3 regions of the Pseudoalteromonas galatheae genome follow, and region 1 is predicted to be linked to each of the others. Evidence: predicted binding sites of a transcription regulator. Region 1 holds the regulator's gene; each other region holds the start of a gene.

What was found. Region 1 encodes FliA, which starts transcription of late flagellar genes. Its sites were predicted from a motif close to CTAAAGNTNNNNNNNNNNNNGCCGATA; they were not measured.
Region 2: the regulator FliA is predicted to act here: its motif matches at 2,717-2,743, upstream of CWC29_RS14950 (DUF5610 domain-containing protein).
Region 3: the regulator FliA is predicted to act here: its motif matches at 3,511-3,537, upstream of CWC29_RS09520 (VC2046/SO_2500 family protein).

Annotation. Positions count from the first base shown of each region.
Region 1 is NZ_PNCO02000001.1:1,105,965-1,111,446, forward strand. Features, by position in the region: gene flhF (flagellar biosynthesis protein FlhF) at 1-1,446, shown strand, start outside; gene CWC29_RS04835 (MinD/ParA family ATP-binding protein) at 1,439-2,299, shown strand; gene CWC29_RS04840 (RNA polymerase sigma factor FliA) at 2,302-3,036, shown strand; gene cheY (chemotaxis response regulator CheY) at 3,079-3,462, shown strand; gene CWC29_RS04850 (protein phosphatase CheZ) at 3,482-4,258, shown strand; gene CWC29_RS04855 (chemotaxis protein CheA) at 4,272-5,482, shown strand, end outside.
Region 2 is NZ_PNCO02000001.1:3,362,928-3,368,409, forward strand. Features, by position in the region: gene CWC29_RS14940 (RNA recognition motif domain-containing protein) at 253-720, shown strand; gene murI (glutamate racemase) at 721-1,497, opposite strand; gene CWC29_RS14950 (DUF5610 domain-containing protein) at 1,561-2,688, opposite strand; gene trmA (tRNA (uridine(54)-C5)-methyltransferase TrmA) at 2,853-3,947, shown strand; gene CWC29_RS14960 (DUF523 domain-containing protein) at 3,958-4,416, opposite strand; gene CWC29_RS14965 (thiol:disulfide interchange protein DsbA/DsbL) at 4,465-5,094, opposite strand; gene CWC29_RS14970 (thiol:disulfide interchange protein DsbA/DsbL) at 5,113-5,482, opposite strand, start outside.
Region 3 is NZ_PNCO02000001.1:2,166,176-2,171,657, forward strand. Features, by position in the region: gene CWC29_RS09500 (NCS2 family permease) at 1-738, opposite strand, end outside; gene CWC29_RS09505 (tetratricopeptide repeat protein) at 860-1,309, shown strand; gene CWC29_RS09510 (SulA-like leucine-rich domain-containing protein) at 1,641-2,036, shown strand; gene CWC29_RS09515 (YchJ family protein) at 2,082-2,543, shown strand; gene CWC29_RS09520 (VC2046/SO_2500 family protein) at 2,955-3,476, opposite strand; tRNA gene CWC29_RS09525 (tRNA-Tyr) at 3,589-3,673, shown strand; gene CWC29_RS09530 (DUF2938 domain-containing protein) at 3,691-4,188, opposite strand; gene CWC29_RS09535 (helix-turn-helix domain-containing protein) at 4,261-4,656, shown strand; gene CWC29_RS09540 (M48 family metallopeptidase) at 4,679-5,335, opposite strand.

The DNA of each region.
Region 1 (5,482 bases):
ATGCGTACGGCTTTGAATGAAGTGAAAGAAGAGCTTGGCGCTGATGCTGTCATCATGTCAAATAAAAAGTTAGCGGATGGTGTTGAAATCGTCGCAGCAATTGATAATGACCGTGCCGCTGCACCGGTTAAGCAAGCGCCAGCAACCCGTACAGCAACTCCTAGTGAAGCTCAGACTCGCTTTGTCCGTCCTGAGCCTCGCCAAGCTCAGCCTGTAAAACAAGCACAAGTAGCTGATAGCTTAGAAGCATTGCTTGAGCGCCAAGCACCACGCCCCCGTTCACCAGAACTTGCTTCTATGTTCTCACAGTCGGGTATTGATACTGAGCAAATGTTAAGCAGTCAACGCAAGGCACAGACTGAAGCTCCGGCATACCAAGCGAAGCCACAGCAATCTCGCCGCCAATCTTTTGACTTCGAGGATGATGCTTTTGAGCAACCACAGCAGTGGGGAGAGTCTGATGAATTGGACAATGGTTTTGGTGATGATTTACCCGAGCTAAATGCCAAGCCTGACGAAATGAGTGCAATGCGTGAAGAGATGAACGCAATTCGTCAATTACTTGAGCATCAAGTATCAGGACTAATGAAGCAAGAAATGGCTCGTCGTGATCCAACCCGCGCGTGTCTTGTAGACCGTCTTGAAGGAATGGGCATAGACAAAGATGTTGCTGAACAAATGGCATGCTTTATCCCTGATGATGTTTCTCGTAAAGAAGCTTGGAATGCCTTGTTAAACATGGTGATAAACCAAATGCACACCACTAACAATGATATTCTCCGCCAAGGTGGCGTATTCGCTATGGTGGGTCCAACTGGTGTTGGTAAAACCACAACGGTCGCAAAATTAGCGGCGCTAGGCGCACAAAAATACGGTGCAGATAAAGTGGCGTTGATAACTACTGATACCTATAGAATTGGTGCTTACGAGCAATTAGCGACCTATGGTAGAATCATTGGTTGTCCAGTTAAACAAGTTAAAGATGCAAATGAACTTGCAGAAGTGCTTTATCATTTACGAAATAAACGTCTAGTATTAATAGATACGGCGGGAATGAGTCAAAGAGATTTGCGCTTAACTGAACAGTTAAATACACTTATGCGTAGCGCAAGAGTGGATATTCGTAGTTACTTAGTACTGAGTGCAACAGCACAAATGAATGTGTTACAAGAAACCGTACGGCACTTCAAAAAAGTAAATTTAAGCGGTTGTATTTTCACAAAACTTGATGAAAGTCTAAGTTTAGGTGAGATAATTAGCATAGCGATTCAAAATCGCTTGCCAATAGGGTATCTTACCAACGGTCAGCGAGTGCCAGAAGACATTCGCGTAGCAAATGCTCAAAAGCTAGTAAAAAAGGCTGAGCAATTGTATTTAAAAAGAATAAAAGCACAGCACTCTCGACGTGTACCAGTAGCGTCAGAGTCAGTAGGAATGTATGATTAACACAGTTTTAGATCAAGCAAGTGGCCTGCGTAGAATGAGTCAAAATAGCAACCAGGGTGTAAAAGTAATAGCCGTGACCGGTGGTAAAGGTGGGGTGGGTAAAACTAATGTCTCACTCAATACTGCTATCGCTATGGGTCAACAAGGACAAAGAGTCCTAGTTCTGGATGCGGACTTGGGCTTGGCAAACTGTGATGTAATGTTAGGTCTTCGAGTAGAAAAAAATCTGTCGCACGTGTTGTCGGGAGAGTGTGAACTTGATGAAATTCTTGTAGAGGGGCCCGCAGGTATCAAAATTGTACCGGCGACCTCTGGCTCTCAAAATATGGTAGAGTTGACTCCAGCAGAACACGCCGGGCTTATTCGCGCTTTTAGCGAACTTAACACTCAATTCGATGTATTAATTGTTGATACCGCAGCAGGTATCTCTGATATGGTCCTGAGTTTTTCTCGGGCTGCACAGGATGTGATGGTCGTCGTGTGTGATGAACCAACCTCTATTACCGATGCTTATGCATTGATCAAAGTGTTAAGCAGAGAGCATGGTGTCTATCGTTTTAAAATTGTTGCCAATATGGTCCGCAGCATGCGTGAAGGGCAAGAATTATTTGCTAAACTTTCAAAAGTTACAGATCGTTTTCTAGATGTAGCACTGGAGTTAGTGGCCACCGTACCGTTTGACGAAAACATGCGTAAATCCTCTCGTAGACAAAGAGCTATCGTAGATTTATTTCCGAGCTCCCCAGCCGCGATTGCGATTAAGGGGCTTGCCGCTAAAGCAGTTAAATGGCCAATTCCTCATCAACCTTCCGGTCATCTAGAATTTTTCATTGAACAACTTGTAAACGGGTGATTATGGCTTCTCCGGTCAACAGAGCTGCGGGATATCAAACTTCAGAGCATCTTCACAAGGTGGTCGAACGGCATGCTCCACTGGTGAAAAAAGTGGCGTGTCACCTGATAGCTCGACTTCCGGCAAGTGTGCAACTCGACGATCTCATCCAATCGGGGATGATTGGGTTGATTGAAGCATCTAAAAATTTCGATGCTACTAAAGGAGCTAGTTTTGAGACCTTTGCGGGGATCCGTATTCGAGGCGCGATGTTGGATGAAATTCGCCGTGGCGATTGGGCTCCGCGTTCCGTACATAAAAATAGCCGAATGGTGGCTGAAGCTATCTCCGAGCTAGAATCTCTCCTTGGTCGAGAACCAAAAGACACTGAAATCGCTGAAAAACTTGATATATCTCTAGATGAGTACCATCATATTTTACATGATGTAAATGCAAGCAAAGTCATCGGGATTGAGGATCTTGGGGTTGATGAAGATGTGATAACCCCTGCAAACAGCGATTTTGCGCTAGACAAACCGTTTAATAACGTTAAAAATGAGCGTTTTAACGAGTCTTTAGTAAATGCGATCAAAGCGTTACCCGAAAGAGACGCTTTAGTTTTGTCACTTTACTATAACGACGAAATGAATTTAAAAGAGATTGGCGCCATTCTTGATGTTAGTGAATCTCGAGTAAGTCAAATTCACGGTCAGGCAATGATAAAGCTTAAAGCTAAAATCAATGACTGGATAAATTAGAGTACATAAAATAGTTGGGTTCGAACCTCACTGGAGGAAGTTTTGGATAAGAACATGAAAATTCTCGTGGTTGATGATTTCTCTACTATGAGAAGAATAATCAAAAACCTATTAAGAGATTTAGGCTTTACCAATGTTCAAGAAGCTGATGATGGTAGTACAGCACTTCCGATGCTACAAAATCAGGAGTTTGACTTTGTAGTAACTGATTGGAATATGCCGGGCATGCAAGGTATTGATCTGCTTCGTGCAATACGAGCGGATGAAAAACTTAAGCACATTCCAGTGTTGATGGTTACCGCAGAAGCGAAAAAGGAACAAATAGTTGCAGCAGCGCAAGCTGGAGTTAACGGATATATTGTCAAACCGTTTACAGCTGGCACGCTTAAAACTAAGCTTGAAAAAGTATTTGAGCGACTAGGCTAACAGCAAGGGGATATGGCCTATGTCTGTAAATGCTGCGCCTCAAATTACACTTGAACAAGCAAAACAACTTGTCGAGCTTTTAGAGCAGGGTGAACAAGAAAAAGCTGACCAGCTGATTTTAGAAGCTGCTAACAAAGAGCAATCGGAGCTATTTGCAGAAGTTGGAAAGCTAACTCGTCAGTTGCACGAATCTTTAAAGAACTTTGAACTAGATACTCGGCTTGCAGATCTCACAACAGAGGCTATTCCTGATGCAAAGCAGCGCCTTAATTATGTTATGGAAATGACGGAAAGCGCTGCAAACAAAACGATGGACGCAGTCGAAGAAAGCTTACCTCTTGCGCAGAATCTTGCGGATGAGTTAGCGCAAATAAAGCCCACTTGGGATAGGTTGATGAGTAGGGATATTCAACTCGGTGAGTTTAAATCTCTGTGTCATGATCTCGACAGCTTTATGCAGACTTCAAAGACACGGACAGACGAATTACAAGGTTTAATGACCAACGTTCTGATGGCACAAGACTATCAGGATTTGACAGGACAGGTTATCCGTCGTGTTATTGAGCTTGTGAGGGAAGTAGAAGATAGTCTCATTCACCTTCTAACTGTGTTTGGCACTTCAGATGAAGCACCTGCCGTTGCAGAAAAAACGAATGAAAATGAAATAAAAACAACTGAGACTATCAGTAATGAATTGTCTGGACCTGAAGGTCCAATTATTGACGCTGAATCGCGAGATGACGTGGTTTCTGGTCAAGACGAAGTCGATGACTTGCTATCTAGTTTAGGCTTCTAGTTGGAGAGTGTGTATGAGCTTTGAAGTCGATGAAGATATCTTGCAGGACTTTCTAGTTGAAGCAGGTGAAATATTAGAACTGTTATCTGAACAGCTTGTTGAACTAGAAAATAATCCTGAAGATAAAGAACTTCTTAACGCGATTTTCCGTGGCTTCCATACCGTAAAAGGTGGGGCTGGTTTTCTCGGTATGACTGAACTGGTTGATGCCTGTCACGGTGCGGAGAACGTGTTTGATGTATTACGACAAGGACAGCGAAAAGTAACTTCGGAATTGATGGATGTTATTTTGCAATCTTTGGATACTATCAACGAAATGTTCGCTTGTATTCAAAACCGGGAGGAGCCAGAAGCTGCTGATCCTGTGTTGCTTGAAACACTCCACAAACTTAGCCAGCCCGCTTCTGAAGACGAAGTCAATGAGGTGATTGACGAACCTGTTTCTGAGCCAGAACCTTTGGTGCCGGATTTAAATGCAGATGATATTTTATTCGATGCAGATGTTGGCTCAGATACTGATAGTAGTTCAGGCATTGATGAGATAACGGAAGAAGAGTTTGAAAATCTGCTAGATGAATTACATGGCGCTGGTAATGGTCCCGCTGTAGTTCCAGCGACTAAAACTGAAACTGTGTCAACCTCGGATGATGGTGACATCACTGATGATGAATTCGATAACCTTTTAGATGAACTCCATGGTGTTGGTAAATTTGGTAGTGCACCAAATACAGAAGACCCGGTGACTTCGCAAGCCAGTGAATCTGAAGCTAAGCAAACTTCAACCGACGGGGGGAATGCGCCTGCTGGTGATGAAGAAATCACTGATGATGAATTTGAAGCTTTGCTTGACGAGCTGCACGGTAAAGGGAGTGCACCTAAAGCAGTGGATGAGTCGCCCGCAAAAGCGTCAGAGAGTAAACCTGTTCAACCTGAGCCAGTTAAAGCTGCGCCAGCGCCGAAACCAGCCCCGAAGCCTGCGCCTAAAGCGGAAATTAAGCCTGCAGCTCCTACACCACAAAAAGAGCCTGACGCTGCAAAAGCCTCAGCACCTGCAGCTGCAAAGAAACCTGCTGCGCAAGCTGAGACTACAGTTCGAGTTGATACTAAACGTCTTGATGAAATCATGAATATGGTTGGTGAATTGGTGTTGGTTCGTAATCGATTGGTTAGCTTAGCCAATAACACCAATAGCGAAACCATGGGGAAAGCCATTTCAAACTTAGA
Region 2 (5,482 bases), 2.3 Mb from region 1:
TCAGCGTAGCGCCCCGTGTCAGTGGGGTCGCATTATAGGGCGATCCGATTTTAGTGCAACCCTTTTTTCGATCTTTTTGATCATTCGAACAAGAATCAACCAAAAACCGCTTTTTAGCATAAAAACCATACAAAAAAGGACAAATCTTACTATCAGAACTATATTAATTATTGCGAAGTTTAATTAACTCGTTAAGATAGCTAACTCACTTGTTAAATTAATGTTTAACCTTCTTTCAATTGGTATATTTATATGAAGTCTTTTGATCATAAAGCAATTTTGATCACTTTGGTTATTGCAGTAGCGAGCTTTTTCATTGTTGATCTTGCATTAAGCTCTACTCAGTTCGACGCTGCTCTTATGCTTGCCGTAGGTATTATCATCGGTGGTGTAATAAGCCAGTTTTTAAAAAGTGATACACAACAAGAAAAACAATCAAACTTATCAACCACTACATTATATGTAGGTAATCTACCGTATCGAGCCAACGAACATGTTGTCCGCGAGCTTTTCGAAGAGCAAGGGCAAGTATTTTCAGTTCGTCTACTTAAGGATAAAAATACAGGCAAACGTCGCGGTTTTGGTTTTGTTGAGATGTCTAAGCAAGATGCGGAAAAGGCTATTACTCAACTCAATGAGCGTGAATTTCAACAGCGTACATTAAAAGTAAGAGAAGCAAAGCAAAAGCCTGAAGGTGAGATGGATCACTCACCTGCTTAATTAATCTTTATTTAAATTAATAATAGAGATTGCTTCTTTATTACCTATTACTGGTGCCGTTGCATAGAAACGCACTTCCGATGCACTCGGCACCTTTTCCCCTACTACTATTTGACTTTCCAACAATGACAATGCGCGATTAGCTATTGCCTTGCCTGAATCAACCAGCTCAACATGCTTATGTAAGCAATTCTTGATATCGTGAGCTATCAAAGGAAAATGTGTACATCCTAACACTAACCTATCAACAGTGACTGGAATGTTAAGCCGGACTATTTCCGCGCAAAGTGCCTCTTTATCCAACTCGTTATGCCAATAAAAGTGCTCAGCGATCCTAACAAGCTCCGTGGAATGCAAAGTTTCAACTTTACAACCTGAGGTAAAATCCATGATGAGCTTATGTGTATAAGCATTATTTGACGTTGCCGGTGTTGCCAATAGTGCGATGTGCTTGGTCTTTGAACTAGACGCCGCAGGCTTAACAGCAGGAACAACACCTATAATTGGAATATGGGTATGTTTTCTGGCTTCTTCTAATGCGTATGTTGAAGCGGTATTACAAGCAATAACGATAAGATCAACATTGCCCAAGCATTGCTGTTGCCAACAAATCAGTCCCTTGATACGTGATTTGATTAGCTCTTGAGGCTGAAGGCCATATGGGAGAAAAGCGTTGTCCATAACATAGCTGAATGAACCCCCCTGCAAACATGCCTTTAAGTGCGACAGCACACTGGTGCCACCTATCCCCGAATCGAAAACCAAAATATGCGACAAACTTCATTCCTCAAATCAATGGAGCATGAAGTTTGCCACGAGTCCTCGCGAAAATAAACTCGCTTAGCTTGTTTGTTTTTGCTCTACCTGCTCTTTATTTAATTCATTCAGTTTACTAAAAAAGCTACTTGCATAATCCAAAAACTCATTTAGTCTCGACTGGCCTTCATTCATCCAAGCAAGCAAGTTTGGCAACTCATTATCAGCATTGAGTCCCTTAGCTTGCTCTTGTACATCTGCTAACTGCTTATTCAGTGGCATAAATGCCTTCTCTAACTCTTTCATTGGATTGCCTTGCTGATATTGAGCAATCGCAGCAGACGTTTTACTTTGTCTGAGATCCATCGTGAAATTAGTGATCTGATCTGAATTTAAACTAAGCGACTTTGCTAAATCGAACGCTTCATCGTATTCACCACCGAAAAAAGAGTCACTGACATTACGGATATCTTCCATCATATCGTTAATAGCTTGCTGCTCCTCTTCGTTCAACTCACCATTTACCTTAATTGAGAAACTGACTTCGTGAGAAGACTTAGTGCCATATGCCATGCCATAATCATTACCTTTTTGAGCAACACTCGCAGCGGCTCCCTGAGAATATGCATCGGAGAATGAAATAACGACTTCATCTCCTTCAGCTGTTGTAAATGCATATTCAGCCTGATTAGAGAGGCTCGCAAACTGCGCGGCACTGATCGCTAATGCTTTTGGCGACTTTTCTTCAAACAGCTCTTTTTCAAAATCATCTAAACCTTTAAAAATCCCTTCTCGTGATTTTTCAATACCATCTTCGATGTCGGAATTAAAAGCCCCCATGCCTTTTAACTCTTCGCTGGCTTCATCTATCCCCTGAAGCACGCCCTTACGTGCCCCATCGAGCATGGATTTCAACTCGTCATCATTTTTGCCGTCGACTTTGGCTTTCTTCACTGCACCCTGAACAAAATCGAGTACATTTTTGACAATAGATTCAAAATCAAATAATGGCTTGTCTTTTTTGTCTTGTGTCGGCTTCTCAATCCCCAACGCTTCTGCAAGCTTATCATCAAGAATTTTTGCAGCTAATTTGGATTTATCACCCGCATAGCTGTCTGAATTAATTTGGATATTTGGTCCTATCCCTTTGCTCTTTCCAGGCTTATGCTGCATCGCTGGATTGAGCAACTGATTTAATTGCCCGATTTTCATGGTATGCCCTCCAATATATTAGTTAGATTATCGGCATATTTGCGCAAAGCTAAAGTATAATGATTAAAAAAACAGCAAACCAGATGCATCAGTGATGCTAGACTGGACAAATTAGCAACGCTCCCTAAAATAGCGCCTCTTAATTCAACATAGATGGTTTTAGCATGGCAGTAATAAAAATTGATGATTCAGCATACGAGCAACAGTTAGCGGATAAAGCTGAGCGTATCACAACACAATTTGCACCGTTTAATGCACCTGCACTTGAAGTGTATGAGTCTGCATCTCGCCATTACCGCCAGCGCTGTGAATTTAGAGTATGGCATGATGGTGAAGATCTGTTTCACATCATGTTTGACCAGCAAACAAAAGAAAAGATCCGTGTTGATAGCTTTGATCCTGGTGCGCCGCTTGTCAATGAAATGATGCAAGTGATGATACACCAGCTAAAAGACAACGAAATATTGCGTCGTAAGCTGTTTCAAATCGACTATCTCACGACGCTGAGTGGGGAAGTACTGATCAGCTTGCTTTATCACAAGCAGTTAGATGAAGCGTGGCAGACTGCCATGCAGACATTAAGAACCGAGTTGCAGCAAACCTACAAAGTTGATTTTATCGGTCGTGCTAGAAAACAAAAGGTTGTGTTTGGCAATGACTATGTAACTGAAAAACTAAGCGTTAACGGTAAAGAATATATTTATCAGCAGGTTGAGAACAGCTTTACGCAACCGAATGCGGAAGTGAATCAGAAAATGCTAGCTTGGGCACAGTCTATTAGTGAACCGCTAAGCAACGATCTACTTGAGCTTTATTGTGGTAACGGTAACTTTTCAATTGCATTGGCAGGCTCATTCAATAAAGTGCTGGCTACTGAGATTTCTAAATCATCAGTAAAGTCTGCACAATTTAATATTGCAGCAAATAAAGTCGATAACTTAGATATTATTCGCATGTCGAGTGAAGAGTTTACACAAGCCATGAAAGGGCAAAAGTTTTCTCGATTAGATGGTATCGATTTACAGTCCTATGATTGCCAAACGATTCTCGTCGATCCGCCTCGTGCAGGTATGGATGAATTGACCTGTCGATTAGTTAGCAACTACGACAACATTATTTATATCTCATGTAATCCAGACACGTTAGAACGTGATTTAGCCTTATTATGTGAAACACATAAAATCGCACGTATGGCGATTTTCGATCAGTTCCCTTATACCCATCATATTGAATCTGGCGTTTACTTAGTGAGAAAGTGATCTCTAACGATTAACGACTGGCTGCCATCGCTGTGATAAGTGCTGGCAGTTGAGTTTCGCTAAAGACTTGAATACCGGATTGCCGTAATAAAGACGCAGTCAGCCCCTGCCCTACTATTTTTTTACCTGTATGACTACCATCGTAAATCAGATTGCTGCCGCAAGACGGACTGGACTCTTTTAACAACGCAAACTTTATATCGTGCTGTAGGCAAGCCGCTAGCGCTTTTTTAGCACCGAGTTCAAACGCGGAGGTAAAATCATCGCCATGTTTACTCAAAACTTTACCATCTGCTATTTCAGCCGATGGGCGAGGTGTTGGTAAACCACCAGATACTTCGGGACATAGCGGTAAGACCCAATTTTTTTGCCGCCAATACTGCAAGGTATTGTCTTGAAGGCTTTGTGAAGAAGCGTCATACCTCACTGGATAACCTAATAAGCAGCTAGAAACTAAAATTTTAAACATAAAAAAGCCCCGCAATAATTGCAGGGCTAGTCTAATACAAATTAGATTTTATTTCTTTGCTAAATAATTCACCAAAGCTGCAATTTGCTCTGGCTTAGTCGTACCAGATTCACGAAGTAATAGCTTGTATTTACCGTTTACCACGAACATTGGTACCCCTGTTAGCGCGCCTTTATCAGAAAGAGTCTTCTGCATACGTTGCATTTTTGAAGCTTTAGTACGAACAGAGAAACTGGCATAAAGTTTATCAAACTTCTCTTCTTCAACACCTTGAGCAATAAAGATATCTTTTACATCAGCAAGTTCATTGATTTTTGCACGCTTGCCATGGATATGATTAAACATGGCTGCAACTATCTTGTCTTTTTGTGGCAGCACTTCAGCAGTTGCAAGTGCTTGTGCCAACACCTGTTGGATCTCAGGCTCTCTTGGACCGACAAAATCTATATGGCTTTTTTTAAACTTAACACCCTCATCCAGCTTTGGTTTAACGTCAACGATTAAATTTTCCATTGCGTTACAGGCTGGACAATAAAAAGAAAAATATTCCATTACCTCAGGCTTTTTCGTGCCGCGCTCGGCAATAACTTCATAATGCACACCTTCTTCAAATGGTGCAGCCTGAGCAAGAAGAGGAAGCATTAGTGCAACCGCTAAGCCTTTTAATACTTTCAACATACTAACTTTCTCCAGTCCTTATTTTTTTAATAGATATGCGATCAATTCATCAAGCTGTTCTTGGCTCTTGATACCTTTCATTTCGATTCTGTATTTGTCGTTTACGATAAAAGTTGGAACGCCTGTAAGCGCCCCCGCTTCAGAAAACTTTTCTTGTGCTTTAAGCATGTTATTTTCAGCACTCACGACTGGCATACTCGTGACGGCCTGATCAAACTTTTCAGCAGCAATCCCATTTAGCTCCATTAGCGTTTTTAAATCTTTAATGTCTAACAGTTTGTTTCCTTCAACATGAATAGCATTAAAAATCTTCTCAGCAATCACATCCTCTTTGCCTTCTTGCTCAGCAATAATATAGGCATAGCTAAGATTGCTCTGCGTTTCTGTA
Region 3 (5,482 bases), 1.1 Mb from region 1:
TGCAAACACCACGCTGAGCATGGAAAGCTCAAAAATTCCGCTCAAATCCAACTGCATATAGGTCGGCGCGATGCTCGGGGGCATATCAACAACCCCGTGATAATCTACAAGCCCAAGCCCCCATGCAATACCCGTCACCATTAAAATGCTGATAAGCACACCACTTTTGACTTCACGGTACATGAGCGCCGCAATCACAAAAAAGCTGGCAATGGCTAATAATGGGCCGGGAGAAGTGATATCACCAAGCTGTACTAATGTGGCATCGCTTGCCACCACAATTTTCGCGTTTTTTAACGCAATTAACGCTAAGAACGCGCCTATACCCGCAGCGATCGCACGCTTTAGCACAATGGGAATAGCTTGGATCACCCACTCACGAACTTTGAAGACACTCAAAAATAGGAATAAACAGCCTGACATAAATACCGCGCCTAATGCACTTTGCCACGTATAACCCATACCAAGCACAACACCATAGGTAAAAAAGGCGTTTAAACCCATTCCAGGCGCAAGCGCTAATGGGTAGTTTGCCCATAGTCCCATAATAAAGCAGCCGATTGCAGCTGCGATACAAGTTGCTACAAAAGCAGCGCCGTGGTCCATACCAGCTTCAGCTAGCATTGCAGGGTTTACGAAAACGATGTAAACCATAGTAACGAATGTCGTCAAGCCAGCAATCACCTCAGTTCTTACATTGGTGTGCATAGCTTGCAGTGAAAATAACCGCTCGAGCATAACTAAAATTACAAATTTGAGGAACAAGTGATTGGATTTTAACACGAATCACTTTAAAACTCGGACAAAATAGTTAAAATTCAGCTACACTCTGCTTATCAACATTATTGCGAATACATATATGGATCAAAATAGCACCGATAACTCAGCAAACCATGACTTAGAACAGCAACTGCTGAATGTGCTTGAATTTGTGACGTCACCATTAAAAGCGGACGCAAAATTCCCAGATCTTCACGACAATACTCAAGCACTGAAAAAAGGTCTCTATTACCTAAAAGAAAAGTCTTTCCCGCTTGCAGCAAAGTGGCTAAGACTGGCGGCGATGACTGGTGATTTAAAGGCACAGTTCTTTTTAGGTTTGTTGTTTATGAAAGGCCAAGGAGTGCCACCCAGCCCATTTCATGCAGCTGCTTGGTTGAGTTTGGCCAGCAGTCAAGGACACAAAGGCGCCGAACAAGTACTACTTGATGTTCGCCGCTTTCTTACTACTAAGCGCTTTAGAGATGCACAATGCTATGCAGCAACACTTTACGAGCAAATTCATCAACTACAGCATATTAGCCAATAAATTAAATTTTACTCCTCAAAAAAATGTAGGCTAGGCGTAGCCAAGCCTCTCTTAAGTAAACATACGCTTACCCTCTGCAACGGTCACAATAGTACAGTAGGAAAACTACTGTATAGCAGCTGAGAAAATTTCCTATTGCTTTATTCATATTCAAATTTCGTCAATTAAGCTCTCATTTCAAAAAATCACAACCATTTGTTTTATATTGAAAATTTAAACCAAGTAAAAATTAAGCTTGAATATTGATTAAAAAGCTAGCAATTTTTCTTGCATTCACACACTGTATAAACTACTGTATACACATACTGTATAGATAACCAGTGAGACAATTATGTTACACAGCAATACACTTCTACAGCCAAACAATTCGACTTATTACACACTTAACGAAATCAATAATGTTATCGTTGAAGATGAGATCGTCGCTAGCTTAGAGTTACTTAAAGTTTTACATAAATGTCAGCATAAACAAGGCTGGACGCTACTCGTTGCGCCCGATAATGTACCAAACAAGTCACTGCTAGAAAGTGCTTCTGTTGATGCAAGCAAGTTGCTCGTCATTAGGCAAAAGCACATATACGACCTTGAGTATGTACTTAAAAGTGCTATCAGCAATGGTAATTTCGCTGCGGTGGTGATTTGGACTGATATTGCATCAGTGCAAACTATCAACAAAATGGAACTGCCGGTATCTGACGTTGCAATACACTGTTTTCAAAGCGCTTAACAAGCTACAATAACAGGATATAAATTTGTTAAAACTGAAGTTTTTATGTCTTGTTATTGCAATTCATCCCTTCCCTATTCGCAATGTTGTGAGCCGTACCTTAAGGGACAAAAATTCGCAGAGCGTCCACAAATACTCATGCGTTCTCGCTATACTGCATACTGCTTAAAAGATGCAAAGTATATTCATGACACCTACGCCCAGGCTAAACAAGCACAAAATAGTGTCGACGATATTGCTACATTTGCTAATTATGCACACTTTATAAAATTGGAAGTGCTAGAAGAAGCAGTAGAAGCTACTCAGGGGATCGTTGAGTTTAAGGCGCACTATATCGCAGAAAACACTCACTATATACTCCATGAACGGTCAAATTTTATCACCGAAGCAGGCAGATGGTATTACTTAGATGGCGAATTGTATGATACGCCTACAACCAAGGTAGGCAGAAATGACCTCTGCCCGTGCGGCAGTGATAAAAAGTACAAAAAGTGCCACGGTAGCTAAAATAGCCTGAATTAGAGATTAGATACAAAGCAATAAAAAAGCTTGAAACGAGCGAAAGATGATTAAGGGTAGTTTATACCAATTGAATTAATTCTCTAATCAATTTGAAGGGTGAAATAGCATATTAGCTTCGTTAAAAATTTCTCATTTAGAACAACTAAATAGCAAAATCTTTGCCTTGCCTATATGGATATAGGTACCTTAGCGGTAGCAGGACGCGAGAGCGGTGCTACTAAAGCTATTTCCCCGCTTCAAAATAGATCATTTACTTAATACAACTGGTATTAGCCTAGACATGAAGCTCGATAAGCGTGGCGTTTAATGTCAGTCTAGTAACGAAGCAAACAGTTGTAAAATGACAAGTTTAATACCAGGTTGTCTTAAATTCGCTCAATTTAGCAGCTAATGTTGTTACGCCGTCGCGCGTAACATACTCTGCATATCTCCCGTTGCAATTTGATCATAGAAACCAGCCGCATCCATTGCCTTTTCAGCGACTAAGGCAAGTTTACCTTGCGTACTTGCCAAACGTCTTTTAACCGCTGGTTCCAAATTTTCTACAACTTCGAGTGGAATATGCTTTTTATCATTTCGTGCAGCAAAAGGTTCTGGATTTAAATTTTCTTGCAATCGCAAGGTCGCCATCGCTCCCATAGATACCAGCTGCGCATTATGCTGACCAATAAGCATATTGTACTCTTTTGGTGCAAGCGGCTTTTGTGGTCCTATTTCAAATTGCTTTTTTAGTGTTTCTTCTGAGCTATCTTTCGCGGCAGCTTCAGATTTTGGTAGATGAAATTGGCTAAAGTCTAGTGCATCAGTTGATAGCATAGATAACAGCATGGCAAAATCGGCAGAGCGCGTCTCATGAACACTGATATTTAATGCGGGCCCTAATTGCGACTCACTGATTAAAACGCCATCAACTTGCATGTATTCCAACCGATTATTTTGCTAATTACGAATTTATCGGCCTTTTTCCGAAAAACTTTAGTAGTTTTCTTTACTTCGAAAAAAACTTTGTTATTATCACCGCCGTTGTTTAGGAGGGGTTCCCGAGCGGCCAAAGGGATCAGACTGTAAATCTGACGGCTCAGCCTTCGCTGGTTCGAATCCAGCTCCCTCCACCACCTTCTATTGCTTTATCTCACAATAAGCTTACATATATAAACGAGCTTAAAAACAATCCAAAGCCAAAAATCAAATGTGCTGCCATACTTTTTACCCTTGCCTTATTCGGTTCTGGTAATTTAGATGCTGCGACCCCTGCACCAAAACAGGGTTGCATAATAAAGAATGGAAACACACACGTTATTAAGCCAAAAACTAATGCAATCAAAAGGCTTGGCTCAGTCAACCAAGGCTTGCCCACGCCCAGCAGTATCGCCAAGGCGAATACAATCCCAATGAGATAATGCATGCACCAACCAATGACACGTTCACCAGATATTGGTTTACTATGCCCGATACCTTGATGCGTAAGTTGACCTTGACACAAGTGTCCAATCCACCTACCAACTAATGCATAGTCTAAGCCCTTTATGGCAAACACGCGACTGAGCATAAATGCCCACAAATCCATAACAAGCGTTGCACCTACGCCAATCGCTACTGCTGGCATTAACATCGAATATAGGTTTTCCACTATTTTTACTCCTCTTTTTTACTGATAACCGCTATCCTACTAGTTCAAGTTAACTTTAAGTCAAGGGCAAGAATGGATATCAGTGAAGTTGCAAAAAAATCAGGTTTGCCCGCATCCACGCTTAGATATTATGAAGAAAAAGGGCTGATCCGGTCGATTGGTCGACAAGGGCTTAAACGTGTTTTTCCCCCGTCGATACTTGAACGTCTAGCGCTTATTACCCTTGGTAGAAACGCAGGCTTTTCGTTAGATGAAATAGCGCACATGTTTACCCCCGAGGGTAAAGCGGATATTGATAGGATGAAGTTACAATCTAAAGCGGATGAATTAAATGAAACCATTAAGCATTTAACTGCAATGCGAGATGGCCTCTATCACGCTGCAAAATGCCCTGCGCCAAGCCATTTTGAATGCCCGACATTTAAAAAGTTGTTAAAACGCGCGGCAAAAGCGAGGCCCGACAAATAATAGGCATAAACAGGGCGCTATGCTAATGCTCAATCATCAAGTCACGACCGTGGTCACGTAAATAACGCCGAGCCATTTTATGGTCGTCGCCATAGTGCTTTGTTACCAAATGCCAAAATGCGCTATTGTGTGCCATAACATGAAAATGGCAAAGTTCGTGCACTACCACATAATCAATTACCCACTTAGGCGCACCAATCAAAAGCGTATTAAACGCAAGCACGCCTTTAGATGAAAAACTGCCCCAGCGGCTTTTGTAAACGCGTATTTTTAGCGTATCAAAGCGAGCTTGAATATCAGGTTGATACCGCGCAATAACCATATCTACATAGTCATTTAGCGTTTCGCTTAACAGCGCGATTAACTCACCCCATTCATTTTTGACAGCCTTAAGTAACACTCTTTTGTTATCAAAATCAATTACAGAGGTCGTACTTTCGCTTCTATGAATAGTAAAGGTCTCGCCGAATACTTGCAAAATTCCTGTTTCAAGCGGCCGAGGGCTCTCAGGTATGAACTTTAGAGCAAGCTTTGATTTTATCCAATCGGATTTACTTTCCACCCAAGTATGTAACCAGCGCTCGCAAACTTGCTCTGGTGCATACACAAATACTTGGCCAGCTTTTATTTTTATCGCAACGCTCTTACGTTTTCGGCTTTTCTTCAATTGATATTGCAAGGTAACAAATTCTTAGCCACTAAAGCATGCATTATAATATGAGCAACTTATCAGAGTCACTGCAAACGCCATGTAAGATGGTGAATTTGATCAACAATGACAATAAACTCATCAATAGTGTGGTTTCTAACACACTATAAATTAGAA